DNA from 3 places in the Nitratireductor sp. PBL-C9 genome. Region 2 is predicted to be linked to each of the others. Evidence: predicted binding sites of a transcription regulator. Region 2 holds the regulator's gene; each other region holds the start of a gene.
The links. The regulator PhoB, encoded in region 2, activates phosphate uptake and scavenging genes when phosphate is short. The targets are predictions, from matches to a motif close to TGTCATNNANCTGTCAT.

Region 1: a site for PhoB is predicted at 2,430-2,446, ahead of ACRTG1_RS13125 (bifunctional 2',3'-cyclic-nucleotide 2'-phosphodiesterase/3'-nucleotidase). Genes of this name have one in related genera too.
Region 3: a site for PhoB is predicted at 3,297-3,313, ahead of phnF (phosphonate metabolism transcriptional regulator PhnF). Genes of this name have one in related genera too.

Annotation. Positions count from the first base shown of each region.
Region 1 covers NZ_JBPAXW010000005.1:302,869-308,442, reverse strand. The annotation lists gene ald (alanine dehydrogenase) at 1-1,000, opposite strand, end outside; gene ACRTG1_RS13135 (Lrp/AsnC family transcriptional regulator) at 1,152-1,625, shown strand; gene ACRTG1_RS13130 (5-formyltetrahydrofolate cyclo-ligase) at 1,674-2,318, opposite strand; gene ACRTG1_RS13125 (bifunctional 2',3'-cyclic-nucleotide 2'-phosphodiesterase/3'-nucleotidase) at 2,530-4,506, shown strand; gene ACRTG1_RS13120 (Dabb family protein) at 4,705-5,001, shown strand; gene ACRTG1_RS13115 (cryptochrome/photolyase family protein) at 5,013-5,574, opposite strand, start outside.
Region 2 covers NZ_JBPAXW010000010.1:63,752-69,325, reverse strand. The annotation lists gene pstB (phosphate ABC transporter ATP-binding protein PstB) at 1-418, shown strand, start outside; gene phoU (phosphate signaling complex protein PhoU) at 453-1,163, shown strand; gene phoB (phosphate regulon transcriptional regulator PhoB) at 1,200-1,886, shown strand; gene ACRTG1_RS20020 (hypothetical protein) at 1,970-2,311, opposite strand; gene ACRTG1_RS20015 (DUF1328 domain-containing protein) at 2,400-2,567, opposite strand; gene ACRTG1_RS20010 (response regulator) at 2,700-3,494, opposite strand; gene ACRTG1_RS20005 (NepR family anti-sigma factor) at 3,697-3,903, shown strand; gene ACRTG1_RS20000 (sigma-70 family RNA polymerase sigma factor) at 3,909-4,460, shown strand; gene ACRTG1_RS19995 (response regulator) at 4,525-4,914, opposite strand; gene ACRTG1_RS19990 (Crp/Fnr family transcriptional regulator) at 5,069-5,574, shown strand, end outside.
Region 3 covers NZ_JBPAXW010000001.1:463,000-468,573, forward strand. The annotation lists gene ACRTG1_RS02175 (branched-chain amino acid ABC transporter permease) at 1-766, opposite strand, end outside; gene ACRTG1_RS02180 (ABC transporter ATP-binding protein) at 763-1,485, opposite strand; gene ACRTG1_RS02185 (ABC transporter ATP-binding protein) at 1,478-2,269, opposite strand; gene ACRTG1_RS02190 (N-formylglutamate amidohydrolase) at 2,401-3,186, shown strand; gene phnF (phosphonate metabolism transcriptional regulator PhnF) at 3,355-4,110, shown strand; gene phnG (phosphonate C-P lyase system protein PhnG) at 4,103-4,546, shown strand; gene phnH (phosphonate C-P lyase system protein PhnH) at 4,546-5,082, shown strand; gene ACRTG1_RS02210 (carbon-phosphorus lyase complex subunit PhnI) at 5,084-5,574, shown strand, end outside.

The DNA.
Region 1 (5,574 bases), on a different contig from region 2:
CGACGAGCGCCTTGAGGCCCTTGTCGGCGAGCTGGAGCCCGTAATGCAGCGTGGCATTGTTCAGTGCATGGGCGGAGGTGACGGGAACCGCGCCCGGCATGTTCGCAACGCAGTAATGAATGATGCCGTCCACCTCATAGGTGGGGTCGGAATGGGTGGTGGCGTGCGAGGTCTCGAAACAGCCGCCCTGATCGATGGCAACATCGACAAGCACGGCGCCCTGTTTCATGCCCGACAACATTTCACGGCTGACGAGCTTGGGCGCGGCTGCGCCGGGGATGAGCACTGCGCCGACCACAACGTCGGATGAGAAGCATTCTTCCTCGAGCGCCTCGACGGTGGAGTAGCGCGTATGGACGCGGCCATTGAAGATGTCGTCCAGCTCGCGCAGACGCGGGAGCGAGCGGTCGATGATGGTGACATCCGCGCCGAGGCCGACGGCCATCTTGGCGGCGTTGAGGCCGACCACGCCGCCGCCGATGATGGCGACCTTTCCGGGCAGCACGCCGGGCACGCCGCCAAGCAGCACGCCGCAGCCGCCATTGGCCTTCTGAAGCGCGGTTGCGCCGGCCTGAATGGCGAGACGCCCGGCAACCTCGGACATGGGGGCGAGCAGGGGCAGGCCGCCGCGCGCGTCGGTCACGGTTTCATAGGCGATGGCGGTGACGCCGGATGCGATCAGGCCGCGTGTCTGCTCCGGATCGGGCGCAAGGTGGAGATAGGTGTAGAGGATCTGGTCTTCGCGCAGCTGGACCCATTCCGAGGGCTGCGGTTCCTTGACCTTCACGATCATGTCGGATTTGGCGAAGACGTCTTCAGCGGTTTTGGCGATGGTTGCGCCAGCGGCGCGGTAGGCGTTGTCATCGGCGCCGATGCCTGCGCCTGCGCCGGTTTCCACGAGCACATCGTGCCCATGCGCCACATATTCGCGTACGGACCCCGGCGTAAGGCCGACGCGATATTCGTGATTCTTTATTTCTTTCGGACAGCCGACACGCATCCTTGTCTCCTCCAACATGTGTGCGAATCTTCTGGCTCAATCGATGAGACCACAAAAAAGACCGAACGTCTTTGCGAACTCGTTTGCAGTATCTGGCGATTTTCGCTATTCCTTGCGCGAAATATCGCGTTCGCAGAAGGAAATTCGAAAAATGGCCCTGGATAGGATTGATATCGCCATTCTGGATGCGTTGCAGCAGGACGGGCGGATCTCCAATTCCGCGCTTGCCGAGAAGGTCGGACTGTCGCAATCGGCCTGCTCGCGCCGTCTCGACAATCTGGAGAAGAGCGGCGTGGTCAAGGGATACCATGCCCGGCTTTCGAATGCAGCCCTTGGACATGGTGTAACGGTGATAGTCCATATCTCCTTGTCGGGCCAGTTCGAACGCACGTTGAGCGAGTTTGAGGCGGCGGTGCAGCGCTGCCCGAATGTGGTTTCATGCCATCTGATGGCGGGCGAATATGACTACATTCTGCGGGTCGCTGCGCGGGATCTGCAGGATTATGAGCGCGTTCACAAGGAATGGCTGACGGGCATGCCGCATGTCATCAAGATCAACTCGGCCTTTGCGCTTCGCGAAGTGGTGGACCGCACCGCGCTGGGGCTGAAGCCTGAAATGTCCTGATCCGGGGGCAGGCGGGGACGCCTGACGGCAAAATCTTCTCGCCCGCAGTCAGCCGGCAGTCACTATGTGATCCATCGCAATGTCATGGGGCTGCGGGTAGATGGTCGGCAATTGCGAGAAGGCATAGCCGATGCCCACGACCAGCGGTTTCTTCGCCAGTGCGGCGAGGGTGCGGTCGTAGAAACCGCCGCCATAGCCCAGTCGGTAGCGCGCGGCGTCGAAGCCGACCAGCGGTGAAACCACGATATTAGGCGCGATTTCCGCCTGCGTTGCGGGAACGGGAATGTTCCACACGCCGCGTTCAAGTGTGTCGCCGGGCCGGTAGGGCCGGAAGACGAGCGGTGCGCCCTTTTCGATGACGACGGGGAGCGCGGTCTCTGCTCCCCGCGCTGCGCATCGGGCAAGCCACGGGCGTAGATCCGGCTCCCCCCGGAACGGCCAGTAGAGGCCGATCACTCGGCCGGTGGGATCGCCGATGAGACGGTCGAGCTGATTGGCAATGTCTTCTGCAAGTTCGCTTCGGGTTTTCGCCGGCACGGCAAGCCGCTCGGCGATGAGGCGCTCGCGGGCCGCCTTGCGCCAGCGCCGGACATCCGGCCAGTGGTCTGCATCGGCCGCCTGTGCGCCGCTTGCCAGCTCATGCATGAAGCAGGGCGGTGACGCGTAATCCCGGTCGCCGGAAGAAGTGTTCATCTCTTTTCTCTCCCTCTGCTTTGTTCGTGCAGCGCTTATCAAGACTGCGGGGCGGGCGGCTGAGGCGCTTTTCTCGCTGCGACATGTGAAGCGCCGTTTGTGCCATGGCCCTGTCATCCGGGCGTCACGAGTTTTTGCTGGAAGTCTCGCCACGAGAGCGCAATCATGACTGATCGCTGTTTCCGTTTCAAAGATTGAAAGAGAGATGACCATGACCCGACCGCACGCCCTGCTTTCCCGTCGCTCCTTCCTCGCCGGATCGGCTGCTGCCGGTTCGCTGGTTCTCATGCATCCGTTTTCCGCACGCGCTTCCGGCAATCAGGCGCATCTGCGCATCATGGAAACGACCGATCTCCATGTGCATGTCTTTCCCTATGACTATTATGCCGACAAGCCCAACGACACGATGGGTCTGGCGCGCACGGCCGCGATTATCGATGGCATTCGCGCGGAGGCGACGAATTCGATCCTGGTGGACAATGGCGACTTCCTGCAGGGCAACCCGATGGGCGACTACATCGCCTATGAGCGCGGCATGCGCGAGGGTGATGTTCATCCGGTGATCAAGGGCATGAACACGCTGGGCTATGATTGCTCGACGCTCGGCAATCACGAGTTCAATTACGGGCTCGACTTCATGTTCAAGGTGCTCGATGGCGCGAACTTCCCCTTCGTCTGCGCCAATGTGACCAAGGGCGAGCTCGCTGCCAACGCGCGCGATGACGCGCTTTTCCTGAAACCTTATGTGATCCTTGATCGCAAGGTGAAGGACGGCAATGGCGAAGAGCATCCGATCCGGGTGGGCCTGATCGGGTTCGTGCCGCCGCAGATCATGAACTGGGATTCGAAGCATCTGGCCGGCAAGGCCATGACGCGCGACATCGTGAAGGCCGCAGAGGCCTGGGTGCCGCAGATGCGCGAAGAGGGCGCCGACATCGTGGTGGCGCTGTCGCATTCCGGCATCGGCCCGGCGAAGTATGAGGAGAACCTCGAAAACGCCTCGCTGCTTCTGGCCGGTGTTGACGGCGTTGACGCCATCGTGACGGGGCACAGCCATCTGGATTTCCCCGGCCCGAAATTCGAGGGGCTGGAAGGCGTCGACAATGCGAAGGGCACGATTGCCGGAAAGCCGGCGGTGATGGGCGGCTTCTGGGGCTCGCATCTGGGGCTGATCGACCTGATGCTTGAACGCGACGGCAATCGCTGGATGGTGGTGAACTCCACCTCGGAGGCACGGCCGATCTTCAAGCGCGTGGAGCGCAAGGCCGAACCGCTGGTGGAAAGCGTGGCCAAGGTGGAAGACGCGGTGCGCGAGGACCACGAGGCGACGCTGAAATATGTGCGCACCGCCGTGGGCAAGACCTCCGCGCCGCTGCACTCCTATTTCGCGCTGGTGGCGGACGATCCGTCCGTACAGGTCGTGAGCCAGGCGCAAACCTGGTACATCACCGACATGCTGAAGGATGGCGCGCACAGGGATGTGCCGGTGCTTTCGGCGGCAGCCCCCTTCAAGGCCGGCGGACGCGGCGGACCCGACTATTATACGGACGTGCCGGCAGGCGATGTGGCGATCAAGAATGTCGCCGACCTCTATCTCTACCCCAACACGGTGCAGGCGGTTCTGGTGACCGGGGCGGATGTGAAGGAATGGCTGGAAATGTCGGCCGGCATCTTCAATCAGGTGGAGCCGGGCAAGGCCGACCAGCCACTGCTCGATCCGACCTTCCCGTCCTACAATTTCGATGTGATCGACGGGGTGACCTACCGGATCGATCTTTCGCAGCCTGCAAAATATTCGCCCAAGGGCGAGCTTCTGAACGCGGATTCGAACCGCATCGTCGATCTGCAGTTCAAGGGCGCGGCCATCGATCCGGCGCAGAAGTTCGTCGTCGCGACCAACAATTACCGTGGCGGGGGCGGGGGCAATTTCCCCGGCATCGGCCCGGACAAGGTGATCTTCGAAGCGCCCGACACGAACCGCGACGTGATTGTGCGCTATATCGTGGAACAGGGCACGATCAACCCGTCCGCCGACGCCAACTGGAACTTCAAGCCGCTGGAAAACACCTCGGTGCTGTTCGAGACCGGGCCGAAGGGCGCGGTGTTCGCTTCGAGCGTCGAGGGCGTTTCCATCGAGCCGGCGGGCGAGGGCAAGGAAGGTTTCGCGCTCTACCGCATAACGCTCTGAACGGTAGTCGGTTAAATATAATGATCGGTGATGAGAGGTCGGGCGCTTTGCCCGGCCTTTCTTCTTTTGAAGCAAGTGTTTGCCGGCTTCGGCGGATAAAGTGATTCAGGCGGTTCGCGCTTTGCGTGACGCTGGGGCGCATTGACTTTTTCGGGCGGTCGGCGCGATTTGCGGGCGCAATTTCCAGGAGACATGCCCGTGATTCGACACATCGTTTTTTTCAGCGCAAAGGATGAGGCTGATGTGGAGCGGATTGCCGAGGGTCTCGGCATGCTTGCCGAGATTCCGCATTCGGATTTCTTCGAGATCGGCATCAACCGCAAGGTCGACCAGATCGGCACCGAGGTGGATGTGATCGTCTATGGCGAGTTCCGCGACGAGGCGGCGCTGGCGGCCTACAAGGCCCATCCGGTCTACGACGCCTGCACGGCGAAGGTGCGGCCCATGCGCGAGATTCGCATGGCGGCGGATTTCGTTTCCAAAAAGAAGGACTGACGGGCGCCCCGTCAGTCTGCATTTCTGATCGACTTGTAGGCGGAGAGCGCATTCTCCCGTGCGGCCTTGTGGTCGACCATGGGGCGGGGATAGGTCTCGCCGAGGCTGACGCCCGCCTTTCTGAGTGCTTCGACCGGCGCTTTCCAGGGCTGGTGCAGGTGCTTGTCGGAGAGGTTTTCGATCTCCGGCACGAAGGCGCGCACATAGCGCCCCTGCGGGTCGAACTTCTCGCCCTGAAGCACGGGGTTGAAGATGCGGAAGAAGGGGGCGGCGTCCGCGCCCGAGCCCGCCACCCATTGCCAGTTGGCCGGGTTGGAGGCGGGGTCCGCGTCCACCAGCGTATCCCAGAACCACTCCTCGCCGGTGCGCCAGTGGAGCCCCAGATGCTTCACGAGGAAGGAGGCGACGATCATGCGCGCGCGGTTGTGCATCCAGCCGGTCTGCCAGAGCTGCCGCATGGCCGCGTCGACCACCGGATAGCCGGTTTGCCCGCGCTGCCAGTCTGCAAGCGCGCGGTCGTCCCTGTGCCAGGGGAAGGCGTCGAAATCGCTGTTGAAGTTCTTCGTCGCAAGA
Region 2 (5,574 bases):
GGCGACGAAGAAGTCGGAGTTCGACGAGGTCGTGGAAGCGAGTCTCCAGAAGGCTGGCCTCTTCAATGAGGTGAAGGACCGCCTGCATGAGCCCGGCACCGGTCTTTCCGGTGGTCAGCAGCAGCGCTTATGCATCGCGCGCGCCATTGCCGTGTCGCCGGAAGTGATCCTGATGGACGAGCCCTGCTCGGCGCTCGATCCCATCGCCACCGCCAAGGTGGAAGAGCTGATTGACGAGCTGCGCGAGAACTACACGATCGTGATCGTCACGCACTCCATGCAGCAGGCGGCCCGCGTCTCGCAGCGCACGGCCATGTTCCATCTCGGCAATCTGGTCGAGGAAGGCCCGACGGACAAGATGTTCACCAATCCGGATGACAAGCGCACCCAGGATTACATCACCGGACGCTTCGGCTGACGGCGCGGCAAACGCACAGATAAGGAACCAGACCATGGGCGAGCACACAGTCAGCTCCTTCGATGAGGAACTCGGTGAAATCGACCGCCTCATCCGCGACATGGGCGATCTCTCCGGCGAGATGACGCGCGCTTCCACCAGGGCGCTACTGCACTCCGATACGGCGCTTGCACAGCGCATCATCTCCGATGACACGATCATGGACGCCAAGCAGCGTGACCTTGATGAGCGCGCCATCACGCTCATCGCAAAGCGCCAGCCGATGGCGCAGGATCTGCGCAGCGTCGTGGGCGCCATCCGCATGGCGGCTGATCTCGAGCGCATCGGCGATCTGGCCAAGAACATCGCCAAGCGCGTCGGCGCCGTGGGCGAAAGCGCCACGCCGCGCACGCTTGCGCATTCCATCGACGCGATGGCCGGCCTCGTGCTGAAACAGGTCAATTCGGTGGTCGAGCACTATGTGGCGCGCAATGCCGAGGCGTTAATCCGGCTGCGCGACGAGGATGAGGAAATCGACATTCAGTACACGTCGGTTTTCCGCGAACTCCTCACCTACATGATGGAAGACCCGCGCAACATCACGGCCTGCACGCACCTCCTGTTCTGTGCGAAAAATCTTGAGCGTATCGGCGACCATGTGACCAATATCGCCGAAAATGCCTATTATGTGGTGACGGGGTCCCAGCTTCCGGTCCAGCGGCCGAAGCTTGACGAAACACAGATGACGGTCGAATCCGATGTCTAACCGGCCGTAGACTGCCCGAGGAGAATGCCTGCCATGATTGCCCCCAAGGTCATGGTCGTTGAAGACGACGAACCGCTTTGCGTCTTGCTCAAGTACAATCTGGAAGCCGAAGGCTATCAGGTCGAGATGATCTCTCGCGGCGATGAAGCCGAAGTGCGCCTGCAGGAAAACGTACCCGATCTGCTCGTTCTGGACTGGATGGTTCCGGCCGTTTCCGGCATCGAGCTGTGCCGCCGGCTGCGCATGCGCCCCGAAACGGAGCGCCTGCCGATCATCATGCTCACCGCCCGTGGCGAGGAAAGCGACCGCGTGCGCGGCCTTTCAACCGGCGCGGACGACTATCTGGTGAAGCCTTTCTCGACGCCGGAATTCGTGGCGCGTGTTCGCGCGCTTCTGCGGCGCGCGAAGCCGGAAGTGCTCTCGACGGTTCTTTCGGTCGGGGACATCGTGCTCGACCGTGAATCGCACCGTGTCTATCGCCGCAAGAACGAGATCCGTCTTGGGCCGACAGAGTTCCGCCTCCTGGAATTCATGATGCAGCATCCCGGCCGCGTCTTCTCGCGAAGCCAGCTGCTCGACAATGTCTGGGGCGAGACGATCTATATCGATGAGCGCACCGTGGACGTGCATGTGGGGCGTTTGCGCAAGGCCGTGAACCACGGGCGTCTGCCCGATGTGATCCGCACCATTCGCGGCGCGGGCTATGCTATCCGCGAAGCCTGACAGACGCGATACAGCCATTAAAAAAGCCCCGGTTCGACCGGGGCTTTTTCGTTGAAGCTCTTCGCCCGTTATTTCGTGGCCCGTTATTTCGTGGCGGCGTGTCCGGGGCGGGCATGCTCGTTCTGCGCCACGGCAAAGCTCGTCACCGGCTCGATGGAAGCTGTCAGCTCGCCATTGCTGGTGATGTCCCACTCCAGGATCGCATCGTCATAGACAAGTGCGGGATCCACATAGACGCAGGTGGCGAGAACCTGCGGCGCTTCGGTTTCCAGCTCGCGCATTGCAACCGGCTTCTCCGCCTCGCACTCCTCAAACGTCTCGTAGACCGGGGTGGGGGCGGGCAGTTCCTGGCATTCGCGCGTGTCGCCGGCCCCCACATTGCCTGAGCAGCCGACAATCAAAAGAAGTGCAGCGATGTGTTCCATGGCTTTCTCCTTTCATTGTCTTCACGAAACGGAAGCCATGGATGGTCCGGTTCGCTTATGCCGCATTCGTTTATGTGTGCGTCGCCGTTTAGCGACCGCGTTTCAGAAGGCCCATGATCAGCGAGATAGCGAGCAGGGCGAGGAAGATGTAGAAGAGGATCTGCGCAATGCCTGCCGAAGCGCCGGCAATTCCGCCGAAACCGAGTGCGCCGGCGATGATCGCGACGACAAGGAATATCAGGGCCCAGTATAGCATTCTGTCTCTCCGTTTAGTTATGCCGGTTAAACGTCTGGCATTCGGATTTGGTTCCGCCGGAGAGATTTTGGGCAAAAGAAAAGCCGCCCGGAGGCGGCTTTTTTGAGAAACGCGTGAAGAAGCGGGGGCCTGTCAGGCCGCCGCGTGCGCCTGCTGATCGAAGAAGAGCGCCTGGCTGATGAGCGCCTTGACCATTTCCGGGCTGAACGGCTTGGTCACAAGGAAAGTCGGTTCCGGGCGCTCGCCCGTCAGAAGCCGCTCGGGGAAGGCGGTGATGAAGATGACCGGCACGGTGGCCGTGTCGAGGATCTCGTTCACCGCATCAAGGCCTGAACTGCCATCGGCAAGCTGAATGTCGGCCAGCACCATTTTCGGCTGCGTCTTGGCAAACATTTCGACCGCCTGCTTGTGGGTGCGGGCCGTGCCGACCACGCGATGCCCGAGGCTTTCGACCATTTCCTCGATGTCCATGGCGATCAGGGGTTCGTCCTCGATGATGAGGATGTCTGTCGCCACCTGACGGGAAATCTCCTCGCTGGCTTCGCGCAGCATCGTGTTGATGCCTTTCATATCCGTCTCGAGAATTTCCGCAGCCTCTTCCGGCCGGAAATTCTCTACGGCCACCAGCAGGAAGGCCTGACGCGGACGGGGCGCGAGCGAAGAAAGGTTGCTCATGGCCCGCTTTTCCCATGCCGAGCTCGGCGTGCCTTCGGGGACCGGAACGTCCAGCGTTTCAAACAGCGATGTGAAGAGCCTGAAGAGGGCGATCTTGTCGGTCGATGCCTCGGGAAAGATGCTCGTATCGGCGATCAACGCTTCAAGCGTCGCAGCCACCAGTGCGTCACCGCTGGACTGGGAGCCGGAAACGGCCCGGGAAAAGCGCCGCAGGTAAGGAAGGTGCGGAGCGATACGCGCTGACAGGGTCATGGATTTCAAGTCTCCCTCAAGACATGGCAATGAGAATTAGTGCATTTGTGACGGGTGAAACGCCCCATATGCGAAAATGTTCCCGTCGGAGGGAACGAATTCCGCTCAATGGCGTTTGAAAGCAGACGAGACAGTTGTGGCCCGGGCGATGCGGACGGTTTCGGGTCATTGGGAGACCAGATTTGATGGAAAAAGACAGGGCATGAATTACGGCAAACCAAACACCCGAGGAAGCTTGACCCGGCGCGGCAAGGATGAAGACCCGCTCGGCGCAAACTCAGAGATCGGACGCAAGCTCAGGCAATATTACGACGACCTGGTAACGGAAGATATTCCGGATCGGTTCAGCGACCTTCTCAACCAGCTTGAGCAGAAAAGCGGCGCTGAAACGGCCGGAAACAAGGACTGATATATATGAGTGTTTATCCGGGCTTTCGTGACGATCTACTGGCCGCTGTGCCAAGCCTGCGCGCCTTCGCCGTTTCGCTTTCAAAAAGTGCGGACCGGGCGGACGATCTCGTGCAGGAATCGCTGGTCAAGGCGTGGGACAAACAGAACAGCTATCAGCCGGGCACCAATCTGAAAGCTTGGCTCTTCACCATCCTTCGCAACGAGTTCTACTCGCAGATGCGCAAGCGCAAGCGCGAGGTCGAAGACGCGGACGGTGCGATCACCGGACGTCTGTCGGTGCACCCGGCGCAGGAGGGTTCGGTCGATCTGAAGGACTTCCGGCGCGCTCTCGAGCAATTGCCCGAAGACCAGCGTGAAGCGATCATCCTGATCGGCGCGTCCGGCTTTTCCTATGAGGAAGCGGCGGAGATCTGCGATTGCGCGGTCGGCACGATCAAGAGCCGCGTGAGCCGCGCCAGAACGCGCCTGCAGGAAATCCTCGAGATTTCAGGTGAGGGCGATTTCGGGCCAGATGCCATCTCGACCCAGATCACCAATACGGCCTTCATCGCCTAGGTCCTGAGCCAGGATTGCCGTGCGTCCCTTGGGGCGCACATAGGGCAATCTGGTCTGACCGCTCTCAGTCCTTCCCGGCGCTTGAGCCGACAATCGCCTGGGACAGCGCGTCTATAAGGTCGCTGTCCCTGTAAGGCTTTTCAACGATCCTGATACCACCGAACGCCTCGAACACCTGGTGGCTTGAGGCGTAGCCGGTGGCGAAGATGAAGGGGATGCGCCGCGCCTGAAGCAGGCGGGCGAACTCGTCTGTCCAGTTGTCGGACAGCTTGATGTCGAGGATCGCTGTCGAAATTCCCCGGCTTTCCAGAACGTCGGGTCCCAGGTCATCGAAGGTGCCGACAGTGAACACGTCCGTTGCGCCGTGCTCCTTGCACAGTTCTTCGAGGCTCATTGCGATCATGGCTTCGTCTTCGACGAGCAGGACGCGGGCGCCCTCCAGAGGTTTCTTCAAGCAGACATCCTTCCGACGCCAGAGAATTCGTTACTCTTTGCCATCTCATTACCCGTGTAGATTGTCATTAAAAAAAGACGTGTCTGTACGATTTGCGGGAACCGCTCGCACTGGATGCGGCTTTCCTATTCAGCAATGAACCGGGGGCCAGTCAGTGACAAAAGAACAGGAATTCACCCACAAGAGTCTGCCCTGCCAGCAATGTCCCTTGAGAAAGCGCGAGGTCTTTCGCGATTTCGAGGGGGATGAACTGGAGTTCGTCGGTCGTTTCAAGAAGGGCGATCTGGCGGTGAAGAAGGGGGCGACCGTTTTAGTGGAAGGCGCGCACAATCCGCATCTCTATACGGTACTTTCCGGCTGGGGCTTTCGCTACAAGCTCCTGGAAGACGGACGTCGCCAGATCGTCAATTATGTGATGCCGGGCGATCTCGTCGGGCTGCAGGGCAGTCTGATGGGCGAGATGAAGCACTCGGTCGAGGCGCTCTCGCAGATGTCCTTATGCGTGTTCGAGAAGGCCGAGCTGTTTTCGCTCTACAAGAAGTTTCCCGAACTCGCCTACGACATCACCTGGATCGCTTCGCGTGAGGAATGCATGCTCGACGACCATCTCCTGACCGTTGGCCGGCGAACGGCGCTGGAGAAAGTCGCCTATCTGCTTGT
Region 3 (5,574 bases), on a different contig from region 2:
ACAGCACTTCCGAAAGCCCGAGAATATAGCCTCCCAGCATGGCCCCGCCGATGGAGCCGACGCCGCCGATCACGCAGGCGACAAAGGCCTTCAGGCCGGGCACGAAGCCAAGCAGCGGATCGATCTGCCCGAACTTGCCACCCCAGAACAGGCCGGAGACGGCGGCAAGCGCGCTGCCGATGGCGAAGGCGGCGAGGATCGTGCGGTTCACCGCCACGCCCATCAGGCGCGCCGCCGTCAGGTTTTCCGCCGTTGCGCGCATCGCCCGGCCAAGCCGCGTGCGGTAAACCACGAGGAAGAGACCGCCGATCAGAAGAAGCGTCAGAACGATGATGGCGATGTCCGTCAGCGAGGCGTTCACGCCGCCAAAACCCACGCGCTGGCGCATGAAGGCGGGAAAGAGGAAATTGCGCGGCTGCCCGGAGAGGATCATCAGCGCGCTGTTTTGAATGGCAATCGAAACCGCCAGTGTGGCGATGAAGCCCGTTACCTGGCTTGCGCCGCGTATCGGCCGAAAAACGATGGTCTCGATGGTCATGCCGGCAATCGCGCCGATGGCCAGAACGAAGACCAGGATCAGCGGCCAGGGCACACCGGCCGTCACAAGCGCAAGGGTGGAAAAAGCCCCGATCATCACGAGGTCGCCATGGGCAAAATTGATCAACCGGACAATGCCGTAGATCATCGAAAACCCGATGGCGACGAGCGCGTAGAGACTGCCCAGCGCCAGACCGTTGATGATTTGCTGAAACAGATACTGGCTCATGCCGCCACCCCCAGATAGGACTGGCGCACACGGTCATTGCTGGCGAGTTCCTCACCCGTTCCCGACAAGACGATGCTCCCGTTTTCCATGACATGGGCGGCGTCTGCGATCTCCAGCGCCATAGCCGCGTTCTGCTCGATCAGAAGAATGGTGACGCCGGTGGATTTCAGCCGCTGGATCACGTCGAAAATCGTTTCCACCACCAGCGGCGCGAGGCCAAGAGATGGCTCGTCGAGCAACAGCATTTTCGGCTTGGCGAGAAGCGCCCGGCCGATGGCAACCATCATCTGCTCACCACCGGAAAGCGAGCCGGCCGCCACATTGGCCCGCTCCGCCAGAATGGGGAAAAGCGTGTGCACCTCCTCCATCGTGCGGCGCACCTCGGCGCGGTCGCGCTGTGTGTAAGCGCCCATGTCCAGGTTTTCCGCAACGCTCAGCGACTGAAAGATCTGCCGCCCCTCCGGGCAATGGATCAGCCCCGCGCGAACGATCTTTTCCGATGAGAGCCGGGTCAGATCCAGCTCCGCGCCGTCGGTCCTGAGGGTAGCGCTGCCGGAGCGCGGGCGAAGAAGCCCCGAGAGTGTCAGAAGCGTGGTCGATTTGCCTGCGCCATTCGCTCCGATCAGCGCCGCAAGCTGCCCCTGCCGCACATCGAACGACACGCCTTTGAGCACATGTGTCGCGCCGCGATAGACATTGAGATCGCGCACCTCAAGCATGGGCCTTCTCCTTGCGTCCGGTGCCGAGATACGCCTCGATGACCGCCGGATCCTTCTGCACCTCCTGCGGGGACCCCTCTGCGATGAGCTTGCCGCGGTTGAGAACCTGAATGCGGTCGCAAAGCCCCATCACCAGATGCATGTCGTGCTCGACCACCAGAACGGCGATCCCGAACTCCGCATTGACCTGGCGGATGAAGGAAACGAGATCGCTCGTCTCGGACGGGTTGAGACCGGCGGCCGGCTCGTCAAGAAGCAGCGCCGCAGGCTCGCCCGCGAGCGCCCGTCCGATTTCCACCCGCCGCTGATCGCCATAGGAAAGATCGCCCGCGCGCCGCTGCGCAAAGGCGCTGAGGCCAATCCGGTCGACGATGTCACGGCTCATCTGGCGCAGCGTCTCTTCCGAACGCCAGAAGGACGGCAATTGAAGCATCGTCGCGAGTGTGCTCGCCGAGTGGCGCATATGCCCGCCGCACATGACATTCTCGAGCACGCTCAGATCCTCGAACAGGCGGATATTCTGAAACGTTCGCGCGAGCCCGGCGCGCGCCATCATGTGTGGCGGCTGTCCGGTCATGTCTGCACCGTTCACGGAAATCCTGCCGGATGACGGCCTGAGCACGCCCGTCAGAAGATTGAAAGCCGTCGTCTTGCCTGCGCCATTCGGCCCGATCAGCCCGACAAGATCCCCCCTGTCGAGTTGCAAATCGTATCCATCGACGGCCAAGAGCCCGCCAAACCGTTTCGCAAGGCCCGAAGCCTCGATAACCGGCGTGTCACTCACGACAAACTCGCTCCCCTGTTGTTGACCCAACGATATGGCGGCGGCAGGACCAGCGTCAACAAAAAGATACATCTTGCAATAAAACAAATGGATTTGTACGATTTCATACAAAATTTGCGGGAGGCATCTGCGTGTCCGATTTGAATGAAACCGCCCCTCTTCGGGTCCTTGCGGCGCACGAGCCGCACCCTCTGGAGACATTCAACGAATCCGCCGGGTCGGATTACTTCATCATCTGTGAACATGCGGGGCGGCGCATTCCGCAGAGTCTCGGCACGATGGGGCTTTCAGAGACGGATCTCAAGCGCCACATCGCCTGGGATATCGGTGCGCTTTCGGTGGCAAAAAAACTGTCTGAGCTTCTGAACGCGCCGCTTTACACGCAGCGCTATTCTCGGCTTGTCTGCGACTGCAATCGCCAGCCCGATGTCGCCACCTTCGCGCCGGAAATCAGCGAGGGCACCGAAGTGCCGGCCAACAGGAACCTCTCCGTGAGCGCACGCAACATGCGCGCCGACGAGATTTTCTGGCCCTTCCACAACGCCGTCTCGGCGGCGCTGGACGAACGCACGAAAGCAGGCCGCAAGACCCGGCTGGTCACGATCCACTCCTTCACACCGGTGTTTCTGGGGAAGAGCCGCCCTTGGGAAATCGGCATTCTGTTCAATCGGGACAAAACACTGTCACCGGCGATGCTTGACTGGTTTCGCAAGAACACGGATCTGTGCGTAGGCAGCAACCAGCCCTATGCAGTCAGCGACGCCACCGACTATGCGGTGCCGGTTCATGGCGAGAAGCGCGGCATTCCCTGCGTCGAGATCGAGATCCGCAACGACCTCATCGCCTCGGAAACGGATGCGGGCGAATGGGCTGACCTTGTGGCAAGAGGTCTCGTCGCGGCCGAACCGCAGCTTTGAGAATAAGCGAAGGCAGATGCATGGGCTGCCACCCAGCAGTATCCCCTTCTTCAGCTATCTCAATGCCGTTTTCCGCTCTCCCTACCCAGGCTCCCTGACAACCTTCTGACCGTCACGCACGTGTCATTGGGTTTCGCTAGAACCGCCTCATTCGAATGAGTTGGTGCTATGCGAAATCAAGGATACTCCTGGGAGGAAACCCGGGACAGGATCAGCGAAGAAATCATCTCGGGCAGGCTGGCAGCGGATACGAAACTGCCGTCTGAACCCGAGCTTTGCGTACTCTATGGCGCGCGCCGTCACTCTCTGCGCAAAGCATTGGCAGCACTGGTGACAGAAGGCAAGCTGCGTGTTGAACACGGGCGCGGCACTTTCGTGGAACGCGCGCCCTTGCTCAACTACGTGATCGGCGAGCGAACGCGTTTTCGCGAGAATCTCCTGTCCCAGGGCCTCACCGCCTCGGGCGAAACCCTTTCAGAAATGAAAATTCCTGCCAGCACCCGTGTGGCTGCGGCCTTGAAGATCGCTGCGGAGGCTCCCGTCTTCGCCCGCTCCTGGCGCGGGTTCGCCAATGATCTGCCGATCAGCACGGGCTGGGCCTATTACGATGCCACGCGCTTCCCGGATCTGCTGGAACGCCGGCGCGACACCCGGTCGATAACCGATGTCTATCGCAGCTACGGCATCACCGACTACCGGCGCCAGAGCACCACTGTCCTGACCCGCATCGCCTCCGAACGGGAGGCCGCCATGCTGATGATGCGCCCGGGGCAATCCGTTTTGGTCGTCCAGAAAGTGGACGCCGATCTCGACGGACGCCCCATCAGCTTCTCCGAGGCCGTATGGGCTGGCGATCGTGTGCAGTTCACCTTCGAAGCAGACCAGCCGACCGTCATGACCACCGAAAGACCTTCCGATGACTGATACATTTCCACCCGGTGACAGCGATCACCCCGCGACGCTCGACATTCTCGCCCGCGCCCGCCCCGACCGGCTCAAACAGCATGCCGAAATCCTGCTTGAAGAGATGGGCGAAATCACCGTCATCGCCAACCGCACCGGCCTCGTTATGGTGCCGATGAGGGACACGGTCCAGAATGTGGATTTCCATCTGGGCGAAGTGCTGGTCAGCGAAGCCCACATTGCCGACGAAGCCGGTAACATCGGTTACGGCATGGTGACCGGCCGCGATCTCGAACGCGCCATGGCGATGGCCGTCATTGACCTGTGCATCGCCGCATTCGGGCAGGAAACAGCCACCGCCACTCTGCTCGCCGAAGAACAAGCGCATCTCGCAACCGTCGATGAAGAACGCATGCGTCAGGTGGAAGCCACGCGCGTCGAAATGGAGACCTTCTGATGCTGACCGTTGCACCACCCGACGCCATTGAACTGCGCTGCAATTCCACATTCCAGGCGCTCATGTGGGCGCTGTCGCGCCCGGGGGATGCCCGCGTCATGCCGGATGCCGGCCTTGCCGGTATTGCCGAAACGCTGGTGGACCTCGAATGCACCGTGTTTGCCGATACGCCGGACCTGCGCGAGGCCGTCTCCGCCAGCGGAGCGCTCGTCACAGGTGATGTTTCGCGGGCCGACCATGTCTTCCTGTCGTCGCTCGAAAACGCCGCGGACCAGATCGTCCAGCTTCGCTGCGGCAGTCCCCTTTACCCCGATAATGGCGCGACGCTGATCGCCGCCGCCCGGCACGCAGGCCAGCGCCTGCGGCTCAGCGGCCCCGGCATTGAAGAGCCAACAGAGATCTCACTCGACGCGCCACCGGCCTTCTGGGCCATGCGCGCAATGCTCTGCGCCTATCCGGAAGGCTTTGACTGCTTTTTCGTCGATGCGAGTTCCGTCATCGGCATCCCGCGCTCGACCAAGGTGGAGGTTCTCTAGAATGGCCTATGTGGCAACCCGTGGTGGCGAAAAGGCCATCGAACAGGCCGAACGGCTGTTCCGTCAGGACCTTGGCCCCATCGACGCGGCCCGCGTCGACACGATCCGCAAAACCATGCCCTATCTGGTCGACCGCGTGATGGGCGAAGCCTCGCTTTATGATGAGGAACTCGCGGCGCTCGCGCTGGCGCAGACGGGCGGTGAGCTTTCCGAAGCCGTGCTGGTTCTGCGCGCCTGGCGCACCACCCAGCCGCGCCTCGCCATCGCCCGTCCCGTGCAGCAGGATGAAGTGCTCACGCAGCGCCGCATTTCCGCCGCCTTCAAGGACATTCCCGGCGGGCAGATACTCGGGCCGACGCTGGATTATTCGCACCGTGTTCTGGCAACAGACGTGCTGGAAGGAAAACCCTTCACGCCGCCGCCGGTCGACAGCGCACAGGCCCCGGCGCCTGCACGCCAGCCTTCTCTGGCCGAGTGGCAGCGTCAGCAGGG